DNA from 4 places in the Halomonas sp. ISL-56 genome. Region 1 is predicted to be linked to each of the others. Evidence: predicted binding sites of a transcription regulator. Region 1 holds the regulator's gene; each other region holds the start of a gene.
The links. The regulator sigma-54, encoded in region 1, starts transcription at its own class of promoters, with help from an activator protein. The targets are predictions, from matches to a motif close to TGGCACNNNNNTTGCTNT.
Positions count from the first base shown of each region.

Region 2: J7J49_RS06765 (HAD-IIB family hydrolase) is a predicted target of sigma-54. The motif match lies at 3,608-3,625, and genes of this name have one in related genera.
Region 3: codB (cytosine permease) is a predicted target of sigma-54. The motif match lies at 2,587-2,604, and genes of this name have one in related genera.
Region 4: amt (ammonium transporter) is a predicted target of sigma-54. The motif match lies at 2,108-2,125, and genes of this name have one in related genera.

Region 1 is NZ_JAGGRO010000016.1:152,369-158,178, forward strand. It holds gene J7J49_RS14310 (HPr family phosphocarrier protein) at 1-126, opposite strand, end outside; gene rapZ (RNase adapter RapZ) at 171-1,100, opposite strand; gene J7J49_RS14320 (PTS sugar transporter subunit IIA) at 1,205-1,675, opposite strand; gene hpf (ribosome hibernation-promoting factor, HPF/YfiA family) at 1,680-1,988, opposite strand; gene J7J49_RS14330 (RNA polymerase factor sigma-54) at 2,087-3,502, opposite strand; gene lptB (LPS export ABC transporter ATP-binding protein) at 3,646-4,371, opposite strand; gene lptA (lipopolysaccharide transport periplasmic protein LptA) at 4,425-4,919, opposite strand; gene lptC (LPS export ABC transporter periplasmic protein LptC) at 4,932-5,501, opposite strand; gene J7J49_RS14350 (KdsC family phosphatase) at 5,502-5,810, opposite strand, start outside.
Region 2 is NZ_JAGGRO010000008.1:153,333-159,142, reverse strand. It holds gene J7J49_RS06775 (methyl-accepting chemotaxis protein) at 1-1,036, shown strand, start outside; gene J7J49_RS06770 (glycosyltransferase family protein) at 1,194-2,414, opposite strand; gene J7J49_RS06765 (HAD-IIB family hydrolase) at 2,545-3,513, opposite strand; gene J7J49_RS06760 (OmpA family protein) at 4,020-5,024, opposite strand; gene J7J49_RS06755 (hypothetical protein) at 5,227-5,810, shown strand, end outside.
Region 3 is NZ_JAGGRO010000012.1:93,333-99,142, forward strand. It holds gene J7J49_RS11155 (amino acid ABC transporter substrate-binding protein) at 1-14, opposite strand, end outside; gene J7J49_RS11160 (amino acid ABC transporter substrate-binding protein) at 27-920, opposite strand; gene J7J49_RS11165 (GGDEF domain-containing protein) at 925-2,373, opposite strand; gene codB (cytosine permease) at 2,662-3,927, shown strand; gene codA (cytosine deaminase) at 3,944-5,197, shown strand; gene J7J49_RS11180 (YbaK/EbsC family protein) at 5,274-5,810, shown strand, end outside.
Region 4 is NZ_JAGGRO010000015.1:130,258-136,067, forward strand. It holds gene amt (ammonium transporter) at 1-1,980, opposite strand, end outside; gene J7J49_RS13015 (NAD(P)/FAD-dependent oxidoreductase) at 2,293-3,534, shown strand; gene J7J49_RS13020 (putative motility protein) at 3,675-3,884, shown strand; gene J7J49_RS13025 (peptide chain release factor 3) at 4,105-5,694, shown strand; gene J7J49_RS13030 (TatD family hydrolase) at 5,732-5,810, shown strand, end outside.

The DNA of each region.
Region 1 (5,810 bases):
AGCTACCTGTTGCTGTTTGTAAACACGTATTTTAGCCGTAAACTGTTGGCCGCATTTGACCAGTTTTGTCGCCGCGCGAGCATGTAGCCCGCGTTGATTGGTAAGTGTGAGTATTCTTTCTGGCACCCTGGTTCCTTCTCGCCGAGTGGTGTCATTAATGGATAGACGCGCTAAGTCTCTTTCCGTTCGTTGTTGGAAGTAGCGCTGAGGAGAGCCGCCGCCGACTGTTCACCCAAGGTGTAGTGCAGCCCCAGTTCACGATGGCGTAGTTGAACGTCGCCCATGCTAGTGGTCAACCTCTCCGCCAGCTTCTCGACCATGTAGACCGAGCGGTGTTGGCCACCGGTGCAGCCAATCGCGATGGTCATGTAGCTGCGTTGGCTATTCTGGTAAGCGGGTAGCCAACGCTCAAGCCACGCCAAAATATCGTTGCTCATGGCGTCAACAATAGGGTAGCTGCTCAAAAAAGCCACAATATCAGCGTCACGGCCGGTGAACTGGCGCAGCGTTGGATCCCAGTAAGGATTCGGCAGGCAGCGCACGTCGAAGACCAAGTCAGCATCTAACGGCACGCCGCGTTTGTAGCCGAATGACTCAAGGGTCAGCGTTAGCTTATCGCGGTGCTGGTGCGCTACCTGGTCGGTAATGCGACGGCGTAAATCGTGTACCGATAACCGTGATGTATCGATCAGTAAGTCGGCTAGGTCGCGAATATCCTCCAGCGTCTCTTCTTCTTTATTAATCGCTTCTTCGAGGGTCATTTCACTATCGCGAGTCAGCGGATGACGTCGCCGGGTAGCCGAGTAACGCTCAAGCAGGATGCGGGCATCGGTGGTCAAGTAAATCACTTGAAAGTTAATTTTACGCTGGCGCAGCTCCTCTAACAAAGAGGGCAAGCGCTCCAGCGCTCCCGGCAAATTACGGGCATCAATACTGACCGCCAAATGAGCACGGTCACCCTGGCCGCGTAATTCGTCCACCAACGAGCCCAGCAGCATAGCGGGGAGGTTATCAATCGCGTAGTAGCCAAGATCCTCCAGCGCCTGTAGAGCGATAGATTTACCTGAACCTGAGCGGCCGCTAATGATCACCAGTTGCATAGAGTCTCTCTTTGCCTTGGTCAAGCTGCGTTAAGGGTGGTGAGCGAAACATACACCTGCGGTGCCTAACCTTAAATAGGTTTTAAAAAAGGTTTTAAGACCAGTTAGGCCGCTGATTGCTCACGAATTTTGGCGGTGATGAGCTCAAGCAATTCACGCTGACTGGCCGCTTTACGCAGCAGCTGGCGTGTATCCGCATCATTCATGATGGTCGCTACTTGGCCGAGCAGTGAAAGGTGCGTGTCATCTGCTTCTTCGGGTACCAACAGTACAAACACCAGGTCTACCGGGTCGCCGTCGATAGCGTCAAAATCAATCGCTTCTGACAATTTTAAAAAACCAGCGATAGGGGCGGTGCAGTGGGGGCTACGCGCATGGGGAATAGCCACGCCGTTACCAATACCGGTGCTGCCTAAGCGTTCACGGCCGATTAAACGGCTAAACACTTCTTGGCTGTCCAAGCTGGGAATATTTTGGGCAATAAAGGTGCTGTAAAACTCCAGCACCCTTTTTTTGCTGCCCCCGGGTACGTCAAATAGAACGCGTTCCGGGGGAAGTATGGTTTCCAACGTCATTGAATTAACGCACACCTGCGCCTTGGGCGCGAGCTTGTGCTTTTTCCTTGTGTTTAACGAGTTGACGGTCGATTTTATCCGCTAGGGCGTCGATAGCGGCGTACATATCACTGTCTAGGGCTTCCGCATGTAAGTCAGCACCTGCGGCGTGCAGCGTACAGGCGGCCTGCTGGCGCTCTTTCTCCACTGATAAGGTGACTTGCACCGTAGTTATATTGTCGTAATGGCGCTCTACACGCTCAAGCTTTTCGTTGACATAGTCACGCAAGGCGTCAGTCAGTTCTACGTGATGACCAGTGATATTTACTTGCATTGACGTACTCCTTATCCATCGGACTGTACTTCGATTGTAACCCTTTTTGCCGCGTTGCAAAGCCCTTGTCGAGAGTTTCCCTGAAACGGCAGCAGGGCCTAGCGTAAACGGCGCCTTTCGCTGGAGGAGGGGATGCCCATGGCTTCACGATATTTAGCCACCGTGCGACGCGCCACCTGCACGCCCCCTTCGCCTAATAGCGTGACTAAGCGGCTGTCAGAAAGCGGTTTGCCAGGGGGCTCCTCTTGAATCAGTTTTTTGAGACGCGCGCGGATGGCGGTACTGGAGTGACTGTCGCCATCTTGGCTGCTCACCTGGCTCGAGAAAAAGTACTTAAGCTCAAAAACACCGCGGGGCGTATGAATGTATTTCTGCGTCGTTACCCGCGAGATAGTTGATTCGTGCATCTCAACGGCTTCGGCAATATCGGCCAATATCAGCGGCTTCATGGCCTCTTCGCCGTGCTCCAAAAAGCCAATCTGTCGGGTGATAATTTCGCGACCAACCCGCAATAGCGTATCGTTACGGCTAGACAGGCTCTTAATCAGCCAGCGCGCTTCCTGCAGGTGCTCTTTGAGAAACTGGTTATCATCGCTTTTGTCCGCACGCTTAATCAAGCTGGCGTAGTCGGGCTGAATGCGCAGCCGTGGCAGGGCCTCTGGGTTGAGCTCTAAATGCCAGCCATCTTGGTCGTGGCGGACGACTAGATCGGGCGTTACATAACTGTCGTCGGTATCGCCGTAGGCGCTACCTGGACGTGGGTCGAGGCTGCGAATGAGTAGGATAACATCGGCCAGCTGCTCGTCATCAAGCCCGAGACGGCGCTTAAGCAAGCGCATATCATCCTTGCCGAGCGCTTCAAGAAACTGCCGAACGAGACGGCGGGCGGGAACCAGCAGTGGTGTATCGTCGGGAAGGGCGGCGAGCTGCAGCATCAGGCATTCACGCAAATCGCGGGCAAAGATACCGGTTGGCTCAAACTGTTGGAGCTTGAGCAGCGTGGTTTCCACTTCGCGCTGACTAAGCCCGTCAATGCCCTGGGCACGAAGTCCTTCACGGATATCGTTGAGCGGCTGGGTTAGGTAGCCATTAGCATCTAGCGCGTCGATTAAGCTCTCCGCGACAAGCTGTTCACGGGCGCTAAAATCGGTCATGGCAAGTTGCCACAGCAGGTGCCCGTGCAGGCTCTGTCCGGCTGCCTGGCGCTCAAAGTCGGGGCCTTCGCTGCTGCTACCACCCTGGCTACCCATATCTTGATAGGTATCTGACCAGTCGCTATCTACCGAGAGCTCAGTAGGGATGCTCTCTGACCACTCTTCTTCTTTAGGCTCGCTGACAGCCTGCTCACTAAATTCATCTTCTTGCTCCAGCATGGGATTGGCGTCTAGGGCCTGCTGAATTTCTTGACGAAGGTCCAGCGTCGAAAGTTGCAACAGCGCAATGGCCTGCTGCAACTGGGGCGTCATGGTCAGCTGTGTGCCGATACGCAGTTGGAGAGAAGCTTTCATGACCATCTGAGAACCACTCGTTAATCGGAATGTTCCACACTAGTGCGAGTGAGTGCCGGGTGCAAGTGCAATAAGCATGCCATTGGTAGTAAAGTTGTTGTAAAGCGCTATTTAGTGGGTGAAAAGTCAGTTTAGAAGTGAAAATAATCTTAGAGGCGAAAATCTGCGCCCAAATAAACATCCCTTACTTTTTGGTTGGTAAGTATTGAAGCTGGCGAGCCGCTGGCGATGATTTGCCCATCACCGACGATATAGGCGATATCGCAAATATCCAGGGTTTCACGCACGTTATGGTCGGTAATCAGTACACCGATATGGCGCTGCTTCAGCGCACGAATGATGGTTTTAATTTCGCCCACAGAAATGGGATCAACGCCAGCAAAGGGCTCATCGAGCAAAATAAAGGCAGGCTCTGTTGCTAAGGAGCGTGCAATTTCCACGCGTCTGCGCTCGCCGCCCGAAAGGCTCATGCCGAGGTTGTCACGAATGTGAGTGATATGAAAGTCTTCGAGTAGCGCTTCCAAGCGCTGTTCCCGGTCGCTGCGATTGAGCTCTTTGCGCGTCTCGAGTATCGCCATAATATTGTCAGCAACCGAAAGTTTGCGGAAGATAGACGCCTCCTGGGGGAGATAGCCGATACCTGCTGCTGCGCGCTCGTGCATGGGTGCGCGGGTTAAATCCACATCGTCGATGCCCACTTCGCCAGCATCGGATTTTACCAGCCCGACAATCATATAGAACGAGGTGGTTTTGCCGGCACCATTCGGGCCAAGTAGGCCGACCACGCTGCCTTGGCAGATTTCCAAATTGATGTCTTTGACCACGCGGCGGCGTTTGTAGCTTTTGGCTAGGTGGTGGGCATAAAGGGTTTTGATCGGCGTAAGAATTTGGTTCGGCGTAGTGTCAACAGTTGCCACAGCTCGGCTCCCTATTGTTCAGGCTGAAGGGTCATACGTATGCGCTGGGGCTCGCTGCCGTCAACGTCAGAGCGTGCTTGAATCACTTCACGGTCAATAAAATATTCAAGCCGCCCGCCGCTGAACTTGTCCTCTTGCTGGGTCAGCTCGGCTTGGTCAATCAGTTCTACGCGGCGTTCAGCGACATGATAAATAATCCTTCTTGCCCAGCCCTCAGTGGGGCCATCCTGACCTTGTGCTTGATGACGCAGGTAGGCGCGCTCACCGGTGGAGGTTGCCGTCGAAAGTTCGCCGGCCTCGTTGCGTTTGATCTCTACCCGATCACCTCGCAACTGCATTTCGCCCTGACGTATCTCTACATCCCCGGTATAAACGGCGGTGCCAGCCCGCTGGTCGAGATCTAAACGGTCGGCTTCCACTTCCACAGGGGCCTGTTGTGAAGTTTGGGCCAGTGCCGATAATGGCATCGCTAGCGCAAATAGGGCGGTGTAAATAAGTGCTTTCATGGCGACTCCTCTTTAAGGTTGCGTGGCCGGGGGGTGTGTGCCGCGCACATTATCAGTTAGGCGTACCCGGCTATCGTTAAGCCACACGTCCATACGTGAAGCGCGCATTTGCTGGGGCGGTTGCTGTAACAGTACCGGTGTTGCACTCCAGGCATGCTGAGTTACCCCATCATAATGCAATAGCTCGGTATCTAGCTGCCAGCCTTCATCAGGTGCGATCAAGCGAGCCGAGCCTGACAGTAACAGCGCTTGGGTAGCGGTGTTGAGCGTGCCTACATCGGCGCTAGCCAGCCACTGGCGCCCCTCATTGTCATACAGAACGGCTTCGGGCTCTTCCGACCAGGTTTCGCTTTGCTGAGGCGTATGGATAAGACGCGGTGTTGTCAGCGACTGCAAAACGCTGCCGTTATCACCGAATAGCGTAATTTCAGCATTTTCCAGTACGTGACCTGGTTCCTGAGCCTGCGCTTCAGGGTCGATGGTAGTGTCTTGAGGGCCGCCGGGGTCAAGCCATACCAGCAGCGCACCCAGCGCGATAACCAGCCCGCCCAGCCAGAGGCGTACCTTAAGCCGCTTCAACATTTACGCTCGACCGTGCAAATAGGTGTCGAGCACCGCGCCCCAGTGCCCTTGAGATTCAAGCAGCGTATCGCAGATTTCACGCACGGCACCGTGACCACCCAGGCGTTCGGTGATCCAGTCGGCGTGGGTGTGCATATAATCCGGTGCGTTAGGCACGGTAATGCCGACGCCGCAACGCTTAATAGCCGCTAGATCGGGCAGGTCGTCGCCGCAATAGGCCACTTGTTCCAGCTCGATATCAAGGCGCTGGCAAAGCCCGCGCAGGGTAGCCAGTTTGTCTTCACAGCCTTGGTGAACATGGTCGATACC
Region 2 (5,810 bases), on a different contig from region 1:
TGGCCTTCCGGTAACGCTGCTGATGGGCTGGGTCATTCGTGATGTCGCACGCAGGCTAGGGGGCGACCCACGCTATGCAGCCAGCGTAGTCCGCCATATTGCTGATGGGGACTTGACCCAAACCACCCAGCTTTCGCCGAAGGATCAGCAGAGCTTACTGTTTGATATCAACCGTATGCGTGAAACTCTGGCGAATACCATTGGCGATATTCACCACGGCGCCAATCAGGTCAACAGCGGGGTCGAGCAGATTGTTGGGGTAAACGAAGAGCTATCCACGCGTACCGAAGAGCAGGCTGCCTCATTGGCTGAAACGGCCTCCAGCATGGAACAGCTCACCGCCACGGTGAAACAAAATGCCGAACACGCCGATCACGCGCGTACGCTTGCCACCCGCACCGCTGACAGCGCCCAGCGCGGCAGTGACTCTATGTCCACGGTGATCGCCACAATGGCGACGATTAACGAAAGCGCTACCCAGATGAGTAGTATCGTTAACACCATTGATGGGATTGCTTTCCAAACCAATATCTTGGCGCTTAATGCCTCGGTGGAAGCTGCACGCGCCGGTGAACAAGGGCGCGGTTTTGCCGTTGTCGCTAATGAGGTTCGCCAACTCGCCAGCCGTTCAGCTGCCGCCGCCCAAGAGATCAAAACCTTGATCGAAGCGTCGGATAGCAAAGTAATGGAAGGCAGCCGTCAGGTGCGTGATACCGGCGATGTGATCAATGGGATGGTCGATGATATCAAGCAGCTTAGTACACTCGTTCAAGAGATTTCTGCGGCCACCATCGAGCAGAGCAGCGGCATTGAACAGGTCAACCAGGCAGTGACCCAAATGGATCAAATGACCCAGCAGAATGCAAGCCTGGTACAAGAGAGCAACCACGCCACCCAGTCCCTTGCCCAGCTCAGCGATCAACTGCGCCAGCTGGTTGCCCACTTCCGCATTAATCAAAACGCGGGCCATGCACAGGCAAGCTTACCCGCCATTGCTCCCGCCAAGCGGACGGCTCATCAGCACAGTGATTTTTAACGCTAGCAAAAACTATGTATTAACAATCATGGGCTAAAAACCAAACCCGAAAAACCGAATATTACAAACATGTACTGCGTAAGAGGCCAGCTACCTTGGGTAGCTGGCCTCTTTAATGGATGAACGGTTTTTGAAAAAATGATTAGGGCCTGAACGGTTAAACCTTGCCCTGGTTATCCAGCTCGACTGCCTCGTGCATACGCGTAAGCAGATTCGGCACCGCGGCTTGCACCCGGTTCCAACTGGGGATAAAGGGCCGTTCTCGAGGGTTATCCATAAACAGATTACCTGCTTCAAGTAGGTTGCTGGCAAACAACTCCACAGCCTGCTCTTCACTGTGACGGTCAAGGCTCAGCCCGTTCATGGTGGCATCGTGATCGTAGGCTTCAATCAAATCCAGCGCGAAGCGGTAGTAGGTAGCTTTCAGGGTGCGGAAATCTTCGCTGCTAAAGGTAATACCCTGGGTGGCTAGTTTACGATAGAGCGCTTTTGAGATATCCAGACTCATACGGTTTAAACCGCCGTTGGGATCCTCTTCGCTAACCGGCTGATGTTTATGGTCGTAGGCATCGGCAATATCTACTTGGCAAAGCTGGCGCAGGGAATAGTTGCGCTGCAGCTCCGATAAAACACCAATCTCCAGCCCCCAATCCGCCGGCATACGAATTCCCTCAAGCACTTCGCTGCGCATCGCAAACTCTCCCGACAACGGATACCGAAAGCTATCCAGATAATCGAGGTACGGCATTGGCCCGCAGACGGTCTTCAGCGCCCGCAGTAACGGCGTGACTAACAGTCTAGAGACGCGACCGTTCAGCTTGCCCTCGGCAATGCGCGGGTAATAGCCTTTGCAGAAACTGTAGTTAAAGTTGGGATGAGCTACCGGGTACATCAAGCGCGCCAGCAGCCCTCGCTCGTAGGTCAGGATATCGCAGTCGTGCAACCCCACCACCTTCGAGCGCCCAGAGGACAACATATAACCTGCGCAGTACCATACATTGCGCCCCTTGCCGGGTTCCAAAGCGCCTAACCCGTGCTCTTCCAACTCTGCATCCAGGGCGCGCAGGCGTGGGCCGTCGTTCCATAAAATGCGCGTATGCTGTGGCAAGCGTGAAAAAAAATCACGAGCGTATAAAAATTGCTCTCGATCAGCGCGATCCAAACCAATGACAATTTCATTGAGATACGGGACTTTAACCAGCTCGTCAACGATTGCCGACAGTGCGGGCCCTTCCAGTTCCGAAAACAGCGACGGCAGAATCAGCCCCATGGGGCGTCGTCGAGCAAACTGGCACAGCTCTAGCTCAAGCGCCTCCACCGAGCGCCGGGTAAGGTTGTGAAAGTCGGTAATAATTCCATTTTGATGAAAATCACTCATGCGCTTACCTATCTGGATTCAAAGACCTGGATTCAAAGACCTAGAGTCAAAGACCTAGAGTCAAAGACCTAGAGTCAAAGACCTAGAGTCAAAGACCTAGAGTCAAAGACCTGGATTCAAAGACCTGGAATCAAAGAGCTGCACTTAAAGAACTGGATTCCGAGAACACAGCAGCACCTTTCTCCGCCGTCGCTAAACGGCGGTCGTCTCGCCCCCACCAGTAGGCCACCCCCTCGGCCCAGCCAGTCGGCCCGGTCGCCTCGGTGCGATAGAGCGAAGCATTACGGGGCTCTACGGCTAAATCGTGGCAACCACGGATGACGACCGCTTGATCGACGGCTTCGAGCATAGTGATATCGTTTGGCCCGTCTCCTAGCCCCAGTGAAAGAGGCGTTCGGCCTCTTAATGCCGCAAAGCGCTTCACCAACCACTCGACGGCATTGCCCTTATCAGCGGAGAGCCCCATAACATGCCAAAAGCGCCCGCCTTGAGTAAGCTGTAGTCCATCCCCTTCTAAAGCGACCCGAAACGCTTCCAGAGCCGCTTCGGTGTCCTGCCACAGCAACGGTTCACTGCCTTCACGCTGCCTTGCGTCTCGGGCGCGAGCTGCATCAAGCCCGGTAAGCTCCATCACCTCTGGCACACTCAGCTCCCCCATGCGGGTAAAGCGAATATTTAGACGCTCACGCCACACCTTAAGTCGGGCACGAATAAAGCCAATATCTACCCCCGGGTGCTTGATAACGACACCATCGCGTCCACTTCCCGGGCGGTCTAAGCGTGCATGGCACCAGCCTGGCGGCAAACCAATCACTGCACCATTTTCAGCGATAAATGGCGTTGCCGTGAGGCCCAAGGCTTCGCGCAGGGGAATCAGCTCGGCACGGGTTTTACTGGTCACCGGAATCACCGGCACTCCCATCTGTTTTAAGCGGGCAAGCCAGGGGGCCGCAGGGCTGAAGTCATAACTGTGATGATCGAGCAGCGAGCCATCAAGATCGGTCACTACCAGCCGTGGCTGCAGAGCGGGATCAACCGAAGTCGGCGCTTCCGAAGGCATTGATGCGGGGGATGCTGAGAGACGAGCGGGTTCAGGCATGGCACTACCTCTTTTCGGCCTTAACGCATTGTTCAAGCAGTATAGCTAAACCACCTGATGAGCTATGACCAGCTATTAATTGGCTATCAAGAGCGAAGCAATATATAAGCCAATACAGAGAAGCCCCTATTCATCAGAAGGTTATATGGCAACTGAAGGCGTAAATAAATCGCAAAACCTGTAAGCACCAAAAAGAGGCAGCCTGAATGCACTAAAAAAGTGCATGAAACAGATCGGTGCACTTGCGTTGCTGTTTGCTCTCCAAAAAAGCATTAGCATTAACTAAAGTGATAATAAGGCTATAAAAAAACGTCACAGCACTTGGCAACGCCCTAGAAATAGCTATACTGAAATTGTACCCACTGGTCATCCTGTACACCCCTCACCTGATGCCAGTGGGCTGCAGTGAGCCAAGCCCTTTAATGCCCGCCTCCCCCGGCGGGCTTTTTTTAATATTAATTTAATATTGTTGTACGTGCTCAGATCTGCATGTGATCAGAGACTCGCTACTCGACATGAATCACTACTTCAACCCGCCGGTTGCGTGCGCGCCCTTCCGCTGTGGCATTATTCTCAAGCGGTTTAGTGGCCGCCAAACCCACGGCACGCAGGCGTTCAGCGTCGACACCCGCCGCTTCCAGTGCTTCCACAATAGCAATTGCACGGGCACTAGACAGTGCCCAATTAGACGAGAATTCATCAGTGCTAATAGTCTGACTATCCGAGTGGCCCTCAACCCATACTTCGCCATCGTAGCGCTGAATAGTTTCCAACAAACTACCCACTAGTGACGACCCGTCATTGGTCAGCTCGGCCGTTGCCGAAGGAAACAGCAGTTGATCCTGCACACGCAGACTAATCCCCTCAGCCACTCGTGACACTTCAACGCCCTCCAGGTCGGGTAGGTAGGTAGACTCTTCAACGCGCTGGGAGAGCGCCTGATCCAGGGCAAGTGCCCCCGAGACTGACTCATCACTCACTGCTTGCACATTCACCGGGGGGCGATCAGTTAACACCACCATGTAGTCAGCTAAGGGCGATGTAAAATCATCGCTGCCCGCGGGCATCAACAGTTTGGGTAAAGAAATAACCGGTTCAGCGGGCGGCAGTGGTGCTGCCAAAAGCGGTGGGACACCGACGCTGACTCGCCGAGGAAGATCAGTCAACTTGGGCAGCCCGGCGACGCCTAGCGCTGCACTGATGGCCATAGGACTCAATCCTTCACCGCCCCAACGGGCGACACCCACCCGCTCAGTGCTTACCTGGGCCAAAGCTTCGGGCAGCGGAACGCCCAAATTAGGTAAGGGTGCGTCAGCATCTTCACTCATATTATTTGTCTGGTTCAACTGAGGAATAACCGGCCCAGCAGCGGCAATAATGACCACAAAAAGGGCCACCAGTAGGGTCATGATATCGAGATAGCTGATCATCCAACCGCTCCCACTATCACTCTCATGATAGGCCGACATTAGCGAATCATGGCGCGGACCGCTGCGATGATCTTCAAGCATTGGTGTTATCGCTCATTCAAGTTTTTAACCTCGTGGCCGATCTAGCTAGGTATGATGAATTAGGCATGGCAAACTAAGCATGGCGAACAGTCTATCAAAAGCCGTTTTGTAGCGAAAAAGGAACCAGCAGGTGCGCACCCGTCCCAGATTATTCCCATTACCCTATTTCATACGTCCTGTCAGCTTGGGGCTGGCAAGCTTAATGCTCAGCGGCTGCTTTTATGCCAATACATCTCAAGCGCCGATAGCCACTACTTACCCCTACACTGAGCAGCAGCGTATGCAGGCTGCCCACCACTGGGATGTGCTGGCCCGCCATGAAGCTACCAGCATTTTGCAACGCGAGCGCGTTCGTAATCGCGATTTACACATTAGCGAACCCGACAGTGAAGCACTGCACGCCTACAGCGGCGGTGAATTTGGGCGCGGCTTTCGCGCACTGCTGACCAGCGAGCTGGTCTCACGGGGCGCCAACCTCACCACCGTCCCCACTGCAAACAGCGCCAATATCACGTTTAATGTCGAAGTCGTCGAACACCGTGATCGCGGCTTTATCCGCCCTCCCGTCGGTGCTTTTACCGCACTCACCGCGGGTATCGCTGTGGCTACCATTCCGTATAACCAGTGGGCAGAACCTGCACTAGGGTTAATCCCCGCAGGCATGCTTGCCGACACCACCAGCGGTAGCTGGACGCACACCGGCAATGAAGAGATTATCGTGACCACGCAAATTATCGATGGCGAACGAATTCTCTACTCTTCGTCCAACATTTACTACATCAATGC
Region 3 (5,810 bases), on a different contig from region 1:
AAACTCCTGCGCATTAAACACCTCATCTATTCCACGTGCTGTTCGGGATTGGCGAAGATAGCGGCAAGCTTTGGTCCAAGCGGCAGGTTCAACACGCGACCATCAGGCGGGAGTGGCTGTAAAAACCACTTTTCATACAAGTTTTGAATGGTGTCACTCTGATAAATATCGCGCAGCTCTTTATTAACCATCTCAACAAAAACAGGGTCGTCAGGCGGCATCATTATGCCGTACGGCTCAGCGCTACTTAAGGTTGCTTGAGAAATATGAAAAGCAGCAGGCTCAGTGGCTGATGACACTAACCCTGCCAGCAAAATCTCGTCCATCACAAACGCGGATGCCTGTCCTGAAGCCACCATAGCAAACGCTTCTTCATGATTACGGCTTAGCATTACCGATATATTCAGCCTCTCGGTGCGATTGAGTTCGTTGAGCTGGGCAATATTGATAGTGCCCGTTGTTGACACCACACTGCGGCCCGCCAAATCCTGCACACTGTCCATATGCTGCTCGGCGAGGGATACATAGCGTGTCGCGGTCAGAAAATGAGGGTATGAAAAAGCGGCTTGGCGGCGACGTTCAGGGGTGTTGGTGGTTACGCCACACTCGATATCCACTTCGCCATTACGCACTAATATAAATCGATTAGCAGGCGTTACCGGCACGTAATTTATCTTAAGATCACCCAAGCCCAATGTTTCTTCCAGGCCTTCGATGACGTTTAAACACAGGTCAATCGCGTAACCTGTAGGCTGGTCGTTTACCAGGTAGGAGAAGGGCACTTCGCTGGAACGATGGCCGACAGCAATCTCACCAGCCGATGCAATACGCGACAAAGTAGGCGAGGCGGCGACCTGCTCATTAGCGGCGGCACCTTGCCACATCGCACTACTCACTAATACCGCTACTAGCCACTTCATAGGCTTACCTTTTTTCGATGATCCCAGAATCCATTGTCATCCCTGCGGCATAGTGCATACAGCGATCGCGCCCTTTCGCCTTGGCCGCATAGAGCGCCAGATCTGCGTGACGAAGCAGATCGTGGCTATTGCGACCATCGACTGGCGCGGTGGCAATGCCAACACTTACGCCAATGTTAATTTCCTGGCTATTAAACTGATACGGTTCACGCAGGGTAGACACAATCGCTTCTGCCAGCACCTTTGCCTCATTGGTGGCGCTACCCACGACGCGTTGAATGATGGCAAACTCATCGCCGCCAAGGCGCGCCACCAAATCATTATGGGTAAGTAGCCCCTGCACCCGCTGACTGACTTCAACGAGCAGAGCATCACCCGCCGCGTGGCCTAGGCTATCGTTAACTGCTTTAAAATGGTCAAGATCAAACAACAGGACATTAAATACGTCGCCTTGAAGCAGTGAGTGCACAGCAGTTTTTAACGCGTTATTTAATTGCACGCGGTTGGGCAATTTGGTTAGCTCATCATGATGAGCAAGGTGCTGAAAGCGTAGCGCTTCGTCTTTAACTTCAAGTAAGTGTTCACGCTCAATGACTTTTTTGCGAAGCCCATCTATGGCCTTTGCCATCCGGCCGATCTCATCGTTACGATCAGTGTAAGGTGTACTGCTTGCGGTCTGATTTTTAGCGATGTCAGTGAGCGACCTAATTAATACCGGCACAGGGGTAAATAACTGACGCATTAAAATAGTCACTAACAGGGCTGTTGCGATCAACACCACCAACAGCGCCATAAATGCTTTGCTGATCAGATCATTACGCATCTGATACAACCCTTCTTTCTGGCCTATAGTAGCCACTAAAACGCCCAATAATTGACCATCAGCAGTCACAATGGGCAGCGAACTAATAAAATGCTCTGCATCACCAACCTGGGCAAAGCCTACATAAAAATCATCAGCTTCTTCGCTGTTTTCCCATGAACTGACCGTCAGGCTAGCTGTCGGATCTGATGGTGGATTTAGCGCATCCGCCACTACATCAAGTGAACCATCCGACGACTTGGTCAATAGCCAAACATTGTTGCGTGTTTGTGCACTGGCCAGCGCCAATACGTCCACCGGACTAAACCCCGTTTCCAGAACGGACTCCTCATCCCCAATGGGACGTTCGGAGATAATCTGCGTGACCTGACCAGTACCATCTGTCTTAACCGCCACTGAGGTATAAATACGCCTAATAGTCGCACTCACTATCTGGGCATTCACCTGCGCTTCGCGCAACCACTGCTCCCGCGCCCCACGTTCAACCATAAAAAACCCCGACAGCGCCCCCGTTAAATACGCAAACAACACGCCCATCAGCATAAACATCACCACCTTACCTACCAGGGTATGATGCCAAGGAAGTTTAGCCGCAGGCAGTGACGCATTCCTATGCTGGGGTTCTGGCATGTACTCCGGTTCCTTTATGGCTATAGCTACAGCAGGCCTATCTAGTGTAATTGCGATGAGCAGTTGCTTCTTCGACTGGTTTTTTTTGACCACTCTATTGCTTCGCTAAGCGTATAAAATCATTTAGGCTTTAATCACTAAAGTATCATTAAAAAGAGCGGGCATGTCTTAAAAACATTACAAGCGAAATCATTCTTATTGATCTAGGCTTTTTGGCATATCTCTTGCTATGTAAGTAGCTAACAGCAAGTAGCTAACAGGTTCGCTTATCTATGTTAGGAGGTCATGATGCACCAGTCTGATTACCCGCTCAGAGAGGTTCCTATCGGCGCCCGCAAAGGCCTGCTTTCCACCTCAGCGGTACTGCTCGGCTTTACGTTTTTCACCGCCACCATGTGGGCCGGCGGCACGTTAGGCCAAGCCTTTCCGATTGGCCAACTGCTATCGATCATTCTAATCGGCAATTTACTGCTGGGGGCTTACGCGGCAGCACTTGCGTATATCGCTTGTAAAAGCGGGCTTAATTCAGTGCTGATGGGGCGCTTTTGCTTTGGCGAGAAGGGCAGCAAGCTGTCTGATTTCATTCTCGGATTTACCCAGATCGGCTGGTACGCCTGGGGCACCGCGACGATTGCGCTAGTGTTAGTACGCACCACCGGGATGCCTGAATGGCTGGAAATCCCCTTAATGGTGCTATTTGGTTTCGGTTTCTGCGTGACGGCCATGATTGGCTATAAAGGTATGGACTGGCTCTCCCGCTTTGCCGTCCCTGCCATGATGCTATTTATATTAATCAGTCTGTTTACTGGGCTGGTGGATGTGCGTGGCTTCGCGGGATTGAGCCAGCAAACGCCGACAGAAAGCATGAGCGTGGCGGCGGCGATTACCGTCATCATCGGCACTTTTATCAGCGGCGGCACCCAGGCGACTAACTGGAGTCGTTTTGCCAAGACGCCGAAAATCGCCGTCATTGCCACCATGGCGGCCTTTTTTGTGGGCAACGGTTTAATGGTACTGACTGGCGCCCTGGGCACCATGATTTACCAGCAGGCGGATATCGTGGATGTGTTGATCGCTCAGGGCTTTGTCACCATCGCCGTGCTGATGCTGTTTTTAAATATCTGGACAACCCAGGACAACACCATTTACAACTTCGCCGTGGCGGGCTGCAACTTGCTACGTACCGAAAAGCGCCGCTTAGTGACGGTAGGTGGGGCGGCCATTGGCACCGTGTTGGCGGTGGGCGGCATGTATAACCTTCTTATCCCATTTTTAGTGTTACTCGGCACCTTTATCCCACCCATGGGTGGCGTCATCATGGCGGACTTTTGGCTTAAACATAAAGGCCGCTACCCGTCGCTTTCGTCCGCTGCGCTACCCGATTTCAATCGCCGGGGGTTAGCTGCGTATGCGCTGGGGGCTGGAGCTGCCTACGTCTCCCCGTTACTCCCCCCGCTGGTGGGTGTCGCGGTGGCCGCGGGAAGCTATGCCGTGCTGCTGCGTTTAAACCACGCTACGCTGAGCGATACGCTTCCCTCTACTGCTAAACAATAAGTGAGCCGTTTTTTATATGCCTATGCAGATCATTAACGCCCGTCTTCGCCAGCGCCCTGAGCTTTATCGTATAGATATCGAAAACGGCACGTTCACTGCGATTACCGCCCAGGAGGCGCCGCAAACCGCGAGCGAAGGGCAAATAGATGCGGGCGCCAAACTCGTTTGTGCGCCCTTTATCGAGCCGCATATTCATTTGGATGCCGCCCTTACGGCAGGCGAGCCTAGCTGGAACCAGAGCGGCACCCTATTTGAAGGCATTGAGCGCTGGGGCGAGCGTAAGCCGATGCTCACCGAAGCGGATATTCGCGAGCGCGCCCTGAAAACCTTAAACCTGCTAATCGGCAACGGCGTTCAGTTTGTGCGCACCCACGCCGATACCAGCGACCCCAGCCTGATCGGCATCAAAACCCTGTGCGCCTTGCGCGATGAGCTAAAGGATAAAATCGATATCCAGGTAGTCGCTTTCCCACAGGATGGCCTGCTCTCCTACCCCGGCGGCGACAAACTGCTGGAAGAGGCGCTGGAAATTGGCGCCGATGTGGTTGGCGGCATTCCCCATTTCGAATACACCCGCGAGCTGGGCGTCGCTTCCATGAAGCGGGTCATCGAACTGGCGATCAAGTATGACCGTTTGGTGGATGTTCACTGCGACGAGATCGACGATCCCAATTCGCGCTTTCTCGAAGTATTAGCCTGCGAAGCACTATTTAACGATCTTGGCAGCCGCGTTACCGCCAGCCATACAACGGCCATGCACTCTTATGATAACGCCTACTGCTCCAAGCTATTCCTGCTGCTCAAGCGCTCGGGCATTAACTTTGTCTCCTGCCCCACCGAAAGTATTCATTTGCAGGGGCGTTTTGATACCTATCCGAAACGGCGCGGCGTAACCCGGGTAAAAGAACTCAACGCAGCGGGTATCAACGTCTGTTTTGCCGAGGACTCCATCTTCGACCCCTGGTACTCGCTAGGTAACGGCAAGCTGCTACGCACGCTGGATTTTGGCCTGCATATCTGCCAAATGATGGGCTATCAGGATTTCAGCCAAGCGCTTTCTCTGATCACCGACAACAGCGCCCGCACAATGAATATCGAAGCGCGTTACGGCATTGAGGTAGGTAAACCCGCTAGTTTCAACCTGTTAGACGGCGAAGATGACTACAGCGTGCTGCGCACCCAGGGCGAGGTGCTGCTTTCGGTGCGCCATGGCGACATCATCATGCAGCGCACGCCCGCAAAGATTACGACACCCCAGTGGCTTGGCTAATGCACCAACGGCACGTTAGATTAACCATTTAACTGTCCAATGTTAGCAACGAGTATTAATAACCGGGGGAACCACAATGGGCATAGAGACCGTTCGCCAGTTTTTTGCCGAGCACGCGCCGGATATAAAAATCGAAGAACTTGATACCAGCACCGCTACGGTGCAGTTGGCCGCCGACGCCCATGGCGTCGCCCCAGGCCAAATTGCCAAAACCCTGGCATTCAAAGTCGGTGAAAAGCCGCTATTGATTGTCGCCAGTGGCGATGCGCGTATCGACAACCGCAAGATTCGCGACACCTTCGGCGGTAAGGCTAAAATGCTCGATGCTGAAACCGTCATGGAACTCACCAGCCACCCGGTCGGCGGCGTTTGCCCCTTCGGCCTCGCCACAAACCTGCCGGTTTACTGCGATGAGTCGCTCCACGCCTATGACGAAGTCCTCCCTGCGGCGGGCTCATCCAATAGCGCCGTACGTCTAAGCCCCAAGCGACTGGCCGAGCTAGTCAATGCAGAATGGGTGGATGTATGTAGGTTGCCAGAGAGTGATTACTTACTCAGCTCTCAAGCCAACGCCAAACATTTAGAGACATCAATTGAGCAATACCATTCTGGG
Region 4 (5,810 bases), on a different contig from region 1:
GATGGGCGTGTGCGAGTGATCACGATTCACTAGCAGGCAGTGTTCGGTGGAGTGTACCGGGGTTAGCTGGGTGAGCACTTGCCTAGCGGGATTGCCGAGCGGCTCACCGCTGGCTTCCTCAATTAACTGGTAAACTCTGTAAATGGGTTTGTCGATAGCATTGTCGGGTGTCCATCCGGTTAAGCGCGACGCTTCTGTATTTATAAATGTCACGTTGCCACTGGCGTCGCAGGTAATCACGCCATCACCAATGGATGCGAGCGTGGTGCGGGCCAGGTCGCGTTCGCGGTTTAACTGCTCTTGGAGCTGCTTACGTTCGGTAATGTCGCGCACCATTCCTGAGCGCTCTGACGCGGAGCCGCTGGCTCCCTCGCTCACCTGGATTTCCAAATAGCGCACCTGCATATCAGAGGTGCGTCGTTTAATTTCATGGCGCGCCCCAGCAGGGGTAAGAGAGCGGTCCGGTAATAGCCGCGTAACAGGTTGGCCAATAAGCTCCAGGGCCTCTACTTCAAAAAGTTGCTCTGCACCGGGGTTAAGGCTTGTCAGGGTGCCGTCTGCCTGCCAGGTAATCACGCCGTCGCGCAGATTACGCAGCATCACACGGGTATGCCCAACGGCGCGTTCAAGGGCGGCGGTGACGCGATTATAGCTCGCCGCTATTTCGCCTACCTCGGTAAACGGGTCGGCGTCAATTCGCTGGCGCATATCGCCCTGCTGTTCATGTTGGCGCATATGCTCAAGCAGTTGGTTCAGCTCATTATTGGCGCCATGCTCGGCGAGATTGAGGCCCATCTTTTCCGCCTCGGGTGAGACGCGAATGGGTAAGAAGCGCCGGGTGATACGAAACAGCAGCCAGGCGCTGCCAAAGCTCCAGATGCCGCATACCACAACGCCCATTAATTGAACGCCAAACTGTGCGGATCGAGACAAACCGCTATTCAGCAGCGTTAAATCAGCCACCCAGGGCAGTGCGAGCGTCCCCCATATGCCTGCGACGAGGTGCGCAGGTATAGCACTGACGGCATCATCAATATGCTTGCTTAGCAGCCATTCGCTGGTCAGTACCATCAGGACGCCGCTGACTGCACCCAGCCCAAATGCCGCCGGTAAAGAGATTACGTGAGCGCTGGCGGTTACAGCGACCAAGCCCGCAATGGCGCCGTTAATCGCGTACATCACATCGGCGTAGCGCCGCGTTCTTAGCCCCATCAGCATGCCTGAAAGAATGCCGCCAACGGCGCCCAGAACAGTATTGGCAATTATGCCGGGGATTTGCTCGGTAACCGCCAGAGTGCTGCCGCCGTTAAAACCAAACCAGCCTAAAATCATAAACAGCGCGCCCAGCATGGCGAGGGGAAGGTTGCCAGAGGGAAAGGCGGTGGGTGGTTTGCCCTGGGTGAAGCGCCCAGTGCGTGGGCCAATACAGAGTACCGCTGCCAGCGCTACCCAGCCGCCAACGCTATGCACTACCGTAGAGCCCGCAAAGTCGACAAACCCAAGCGTCCCTAGCCAACCCTTCGCGCCGCTCAAAAGTCCGCCCCATGCCCAGTGGCCAAATACTGGGTAGATAAGTAAGGCTATCCATAGGGCCGTCCAGGTGTAGGCTAAAAAGGGCATGCGTTCTGCCACCGCGCCCGACACAATGGTAGCTGAGGTGGCACAAAACATTGCCTGGAAAATAAAAACGGTAATTACCCAGCTACCAGAAGCGTTTAACTGCCAGCCCAATAGCGTCGTGCCGATTAAGCCATGGTGGGAGTCGCCAAACATAATGCCAAAACCGACTAACCAAAAAACACTGACGGCAATGGCAAAGTCCGCTACGTTTTTCATAGCGACGTTGATGGCGTTCTTGGTGCGCGTAGTGCCCGCTTCCAGGCAGAGAAAACCAGCTTGCATCACAAATACTAGGGCAGCGGCCCAAAGTACCCAGAGCGTATCGAGCAGCGAACTATGCAAATCAAGCGTGGCAGGCATGGTGTTTTCCTTAGCAACTTTTGGTGCACGTGCGCTTCTTTTTGGTGCTTTGTTGGTTTTGCGCGGTAGGAAGAAAAACCGTTACATCGGCGCTAACTGAATGCCATCAAGGTTTCCTAATAGAAACTAAGCAATTGTTATGCCGCTAATAGTGAAGTCATTGCTTTAAATGTTTATAGCAGTATTAATTGCTGTTTATTGGCATAAAAATAGCGTTTACGACTATATTAATACGCCTGAATTGGTGATATTTTTCAAATAGTTATTGATCTTCAACAGTGGTTCTAAATCCGTAAAAGGGAGTGCATCAAAATGGCGCGTCAAACGGTAGTTTTGGGAGCAGGCATGGTGGGTGTCAGCATTGCCTGGCATCTGCGCCAGCGAGGGCATGAAGTCACTATTGTGGATCGCCTTCAGCCTGGTCGTGAAACCTCGTTTGGCAATGCGGGAATAATTCAGCGTGAAGCGGTAAGGCCTTACCCTTTTCCTCGCGATGTCAAAACGCTACTTAGCGTTTTACCTAATCGTCGGGTAGATATTCGTTACCGTCCGGCAGGCATGGTCAACGCCGCCTCACCGCTATTGCGTTACTGGATGAACTCAGCGCCAAAGGCTTACCAGAAAATTGTTCCGGAATACGCCTCACTTATTCAGCTTTCGCTAAAAACCCACGGCCCGATGATTGATGCCGCAGGCGCTGAGCACCTGGTGCGTAAGCAAGGGTGGCTTGAGCTTTACCGCACCCCTGAAAAACTGGCTGCGCGAATAAAAGAGGCTGAAGAGGCGCGGCGCCTTTATGGCGTGCAGTTTGAGCAGCTAGATAGGGCGGCACTTGAGGAGAAAGAATCTTCTTTGAGTGACACCATTATCGGTGCGATTCACTGGCTTGACCCATGGACTGTTGCTGATCCTGGTGCGCTGGTTGCGGCTTACGCGGAGGCGTTTAGTAACCACGGCGGACGCATTTTGCAGGCGGACATTCGATCAGTTAAGCAAATAGGTGAGCGCTGGCAGGTTAATACCGCCTCTGAAAGCTTAGAAGTAGATGATGTCGTGGTGGCGCTAGGGCCCTGGGCGGGAAGTTGGCTAAAAGAGCTGGGCTATCACTTCCCTACTTTTGTAAAGCGCGGCTACCACATGCACTACGCACCCCAAGCGCCTGCAAAGCTGAATTTCTGGGTTATGGATGCCGAGGTGGGTTACCTGCTTGCGCCGATGAACGCCGGCATTCGCTTGACCACCGGCGCCGAGTTGGATCGCCTGGATGCACCTGCTGACGTTAATCAATTGGGCGCAGCAGAGAAAGTCGCGCGCAGTGTTTTCCCGCTAGGCGAGCGCCGTGATGAAGCTCCTTGGAAAGGCGCGCGGCCCTGCTTGCCCGATATGAAGCCGGTGATTGGGCCTGCACCAAGACATCCCGGGCTATGGCTTGCCTTTGGTCATGGCCACCAGGGGTTTACCTTAGGGCCAGCAACCGGTCATCTGTTGGCGGATATGATGGAAGGACAGCCTACCGCCATTGATATGGCACCATTTCGTGCTGATAGGTTCTAACGAGTGCTATATTCATTAATGATCAGGCGAGTTAAGCCGATAGTGTTAGATGCTGGCACTAGTAATTGGAACGATATCTTTGCGCGTGATCTAATGCTTTGCTAGTTTATAAGTACATTTGCACACCATGAGGTGGATATATGGATGTAGGCATCAGTAGTTCAGTAAGCGCGTCGCTTTATATGAACCAAGCGCAAACCCCCGAGCAAGCACAGATGCAGGTGTTTAAAGAAGCGCTGGATACTCAGGCACAGCAAGTGACCGAGATTATGGCTTCTGCGGACACTGGGGCTCAACCAGACCTTGCCAAAGAGGGTAGTGTAGGCACTCAGGTAAACACCTACGCTTAATGCTATTTGGCGGCCCCACGCTTGCCGCTAATGTTTAAAACGCTGACTTGGTCAGCGTTTTTTTTGTCTTTTTCAAGGGCGCCACCTTTGACGCCACCCGCGACAACAGCTGCCTCCAGGCGTTACAATTGCCCCAATGAACATTCTTATTGCACGGTGGCTAGTTAGCGAGAGCTGCTGATTGAGTGCTGCGCTGAGACTCTATATTTGAAGAGGCACAATGAAAGAGACACAACTAGCCCATGAGGCAGGGCTTAGGCGCACCTTTGCGATCATTTCGCACCCCGACGCCGGTAAAACCACGATCACCGAAAAAATGCTGTTGTTTGGCAATGCTATTCAGATGGCGGGTTCGGTAAAAAGCAAGCGTAACGATCGCCATGCTACTTCGGACTGGATGAAAATGGAGCAGGAGCGGGGTATCTCGGTGACGACCTCGGTGATGCAGTTCCCCTACGGCGGACGCATTGTTAACCTGCTAGATACGCCCGGTCACGAAGACTTCTCTGAAGATACCTACCGTACACTTACGGCCGTTGACTCAGCCTTGATGGTCATCGACGGCGCCAAAGGCGTTGAAGATCGCACCATTAAGTTGATGGAGGTCTGTCGTCTGCGCACCACGCCGATCCTCACCTTTATCAACAAAATGGATCGCGATATCCGCGACCCCATTGAAGTGATGGATGAAGTCGAAACGGTATTGAATATTCAGTGTGCACCGATGACCTGGCCGATCGGCATGGGGCGTCATTTTAAGGGTGTTTATCACCTCTATAACGACGTAATTCATCTTTATACTCAGGGCCAGGGCAGCCGAATTCCCGATGATAAGCGCATTGAAGGCTTGGATAATCCTGAAGTGGATGCTGTGCTGGGGGAAGACCAAGCTGAAGAGCTGCGCATGGAAGTAGAGCTAGTGCGTGGGGCGTCCCATGAGTTTGATTTAGACGCTTATCGCCGGGGTGAGCTTTCGCCGGTTTATTTCGGTACCGCCATGGGCAACTTTGGGGTTCGCGAGATGATGGATGGCTTCGTCGAGTACGCGCCACCGCCCCAGGCCCACGAAACCGATACGCGGGTAGTCACGTCTGACGATGAGCGCTTTACCGGCTTCGTGTTTAAGATCCAGGCTAACATGGATCCCAATCACCGTGACCGCATCGCCTTTTTACGAGTCTGTTCAGGCAAATACGAAAAGAACATGAAAATGCGTCATGTGCGTATCGGCAAGGACGTTAAAATTGCTGATGCCTTGACCTTTATGGCCTCTGACCGCTCCCAGGTGGAAGAGGCCTGGCCCGGTGACATTATCGGCCTGCACAATCACGGGACGATTCAGATTGGCGATACCTTTACCGTGGGTGAGGATATGCGCTTTACTGGCATACCGCACTTTGCGCCTGAACTCTTTAAGCGCGTGCGGCTGAAAGACCCGCTGAAAATGAAGGCGCTGCAAAAAGGCTTACAGCAGCTTTCTGAAGAGGGCGCTACCCAGGTCTTTATGCCGATGGACAACAACGACCTGATTCTCGGTGCCGTGGGTACTCTGCAGTTCGATGTGGTCGCCCACCGCTTGAAAGAGGAGTACAAGGTCGACTGCTTGTACGAAGGCGTCAACGTACAGACGGCCCGCTGGGTCTACTGTGAAGACGCTAAAAAGCTTGAAGAGTTTAAGCGCAAAGCCAGCACTAACCTGGCAATTGATGGTGGTGGTTACCTCACCTATATCGCGCCTACCCGGGTTAACCTGCAAATGACCCAGGAACGCTGGCCAGACATTCGCTTCCAGCCGACCCGCGAACATTAACTTTTCTGCGAGCATAAACTTTTACCGGTAGCCCCCCATGCTGGTTGACGCCCACTGCCACCTCGATTTTACCCAGTTCGATGATGATCGAACTGACGTGTTTGAGGCCGCTAAGG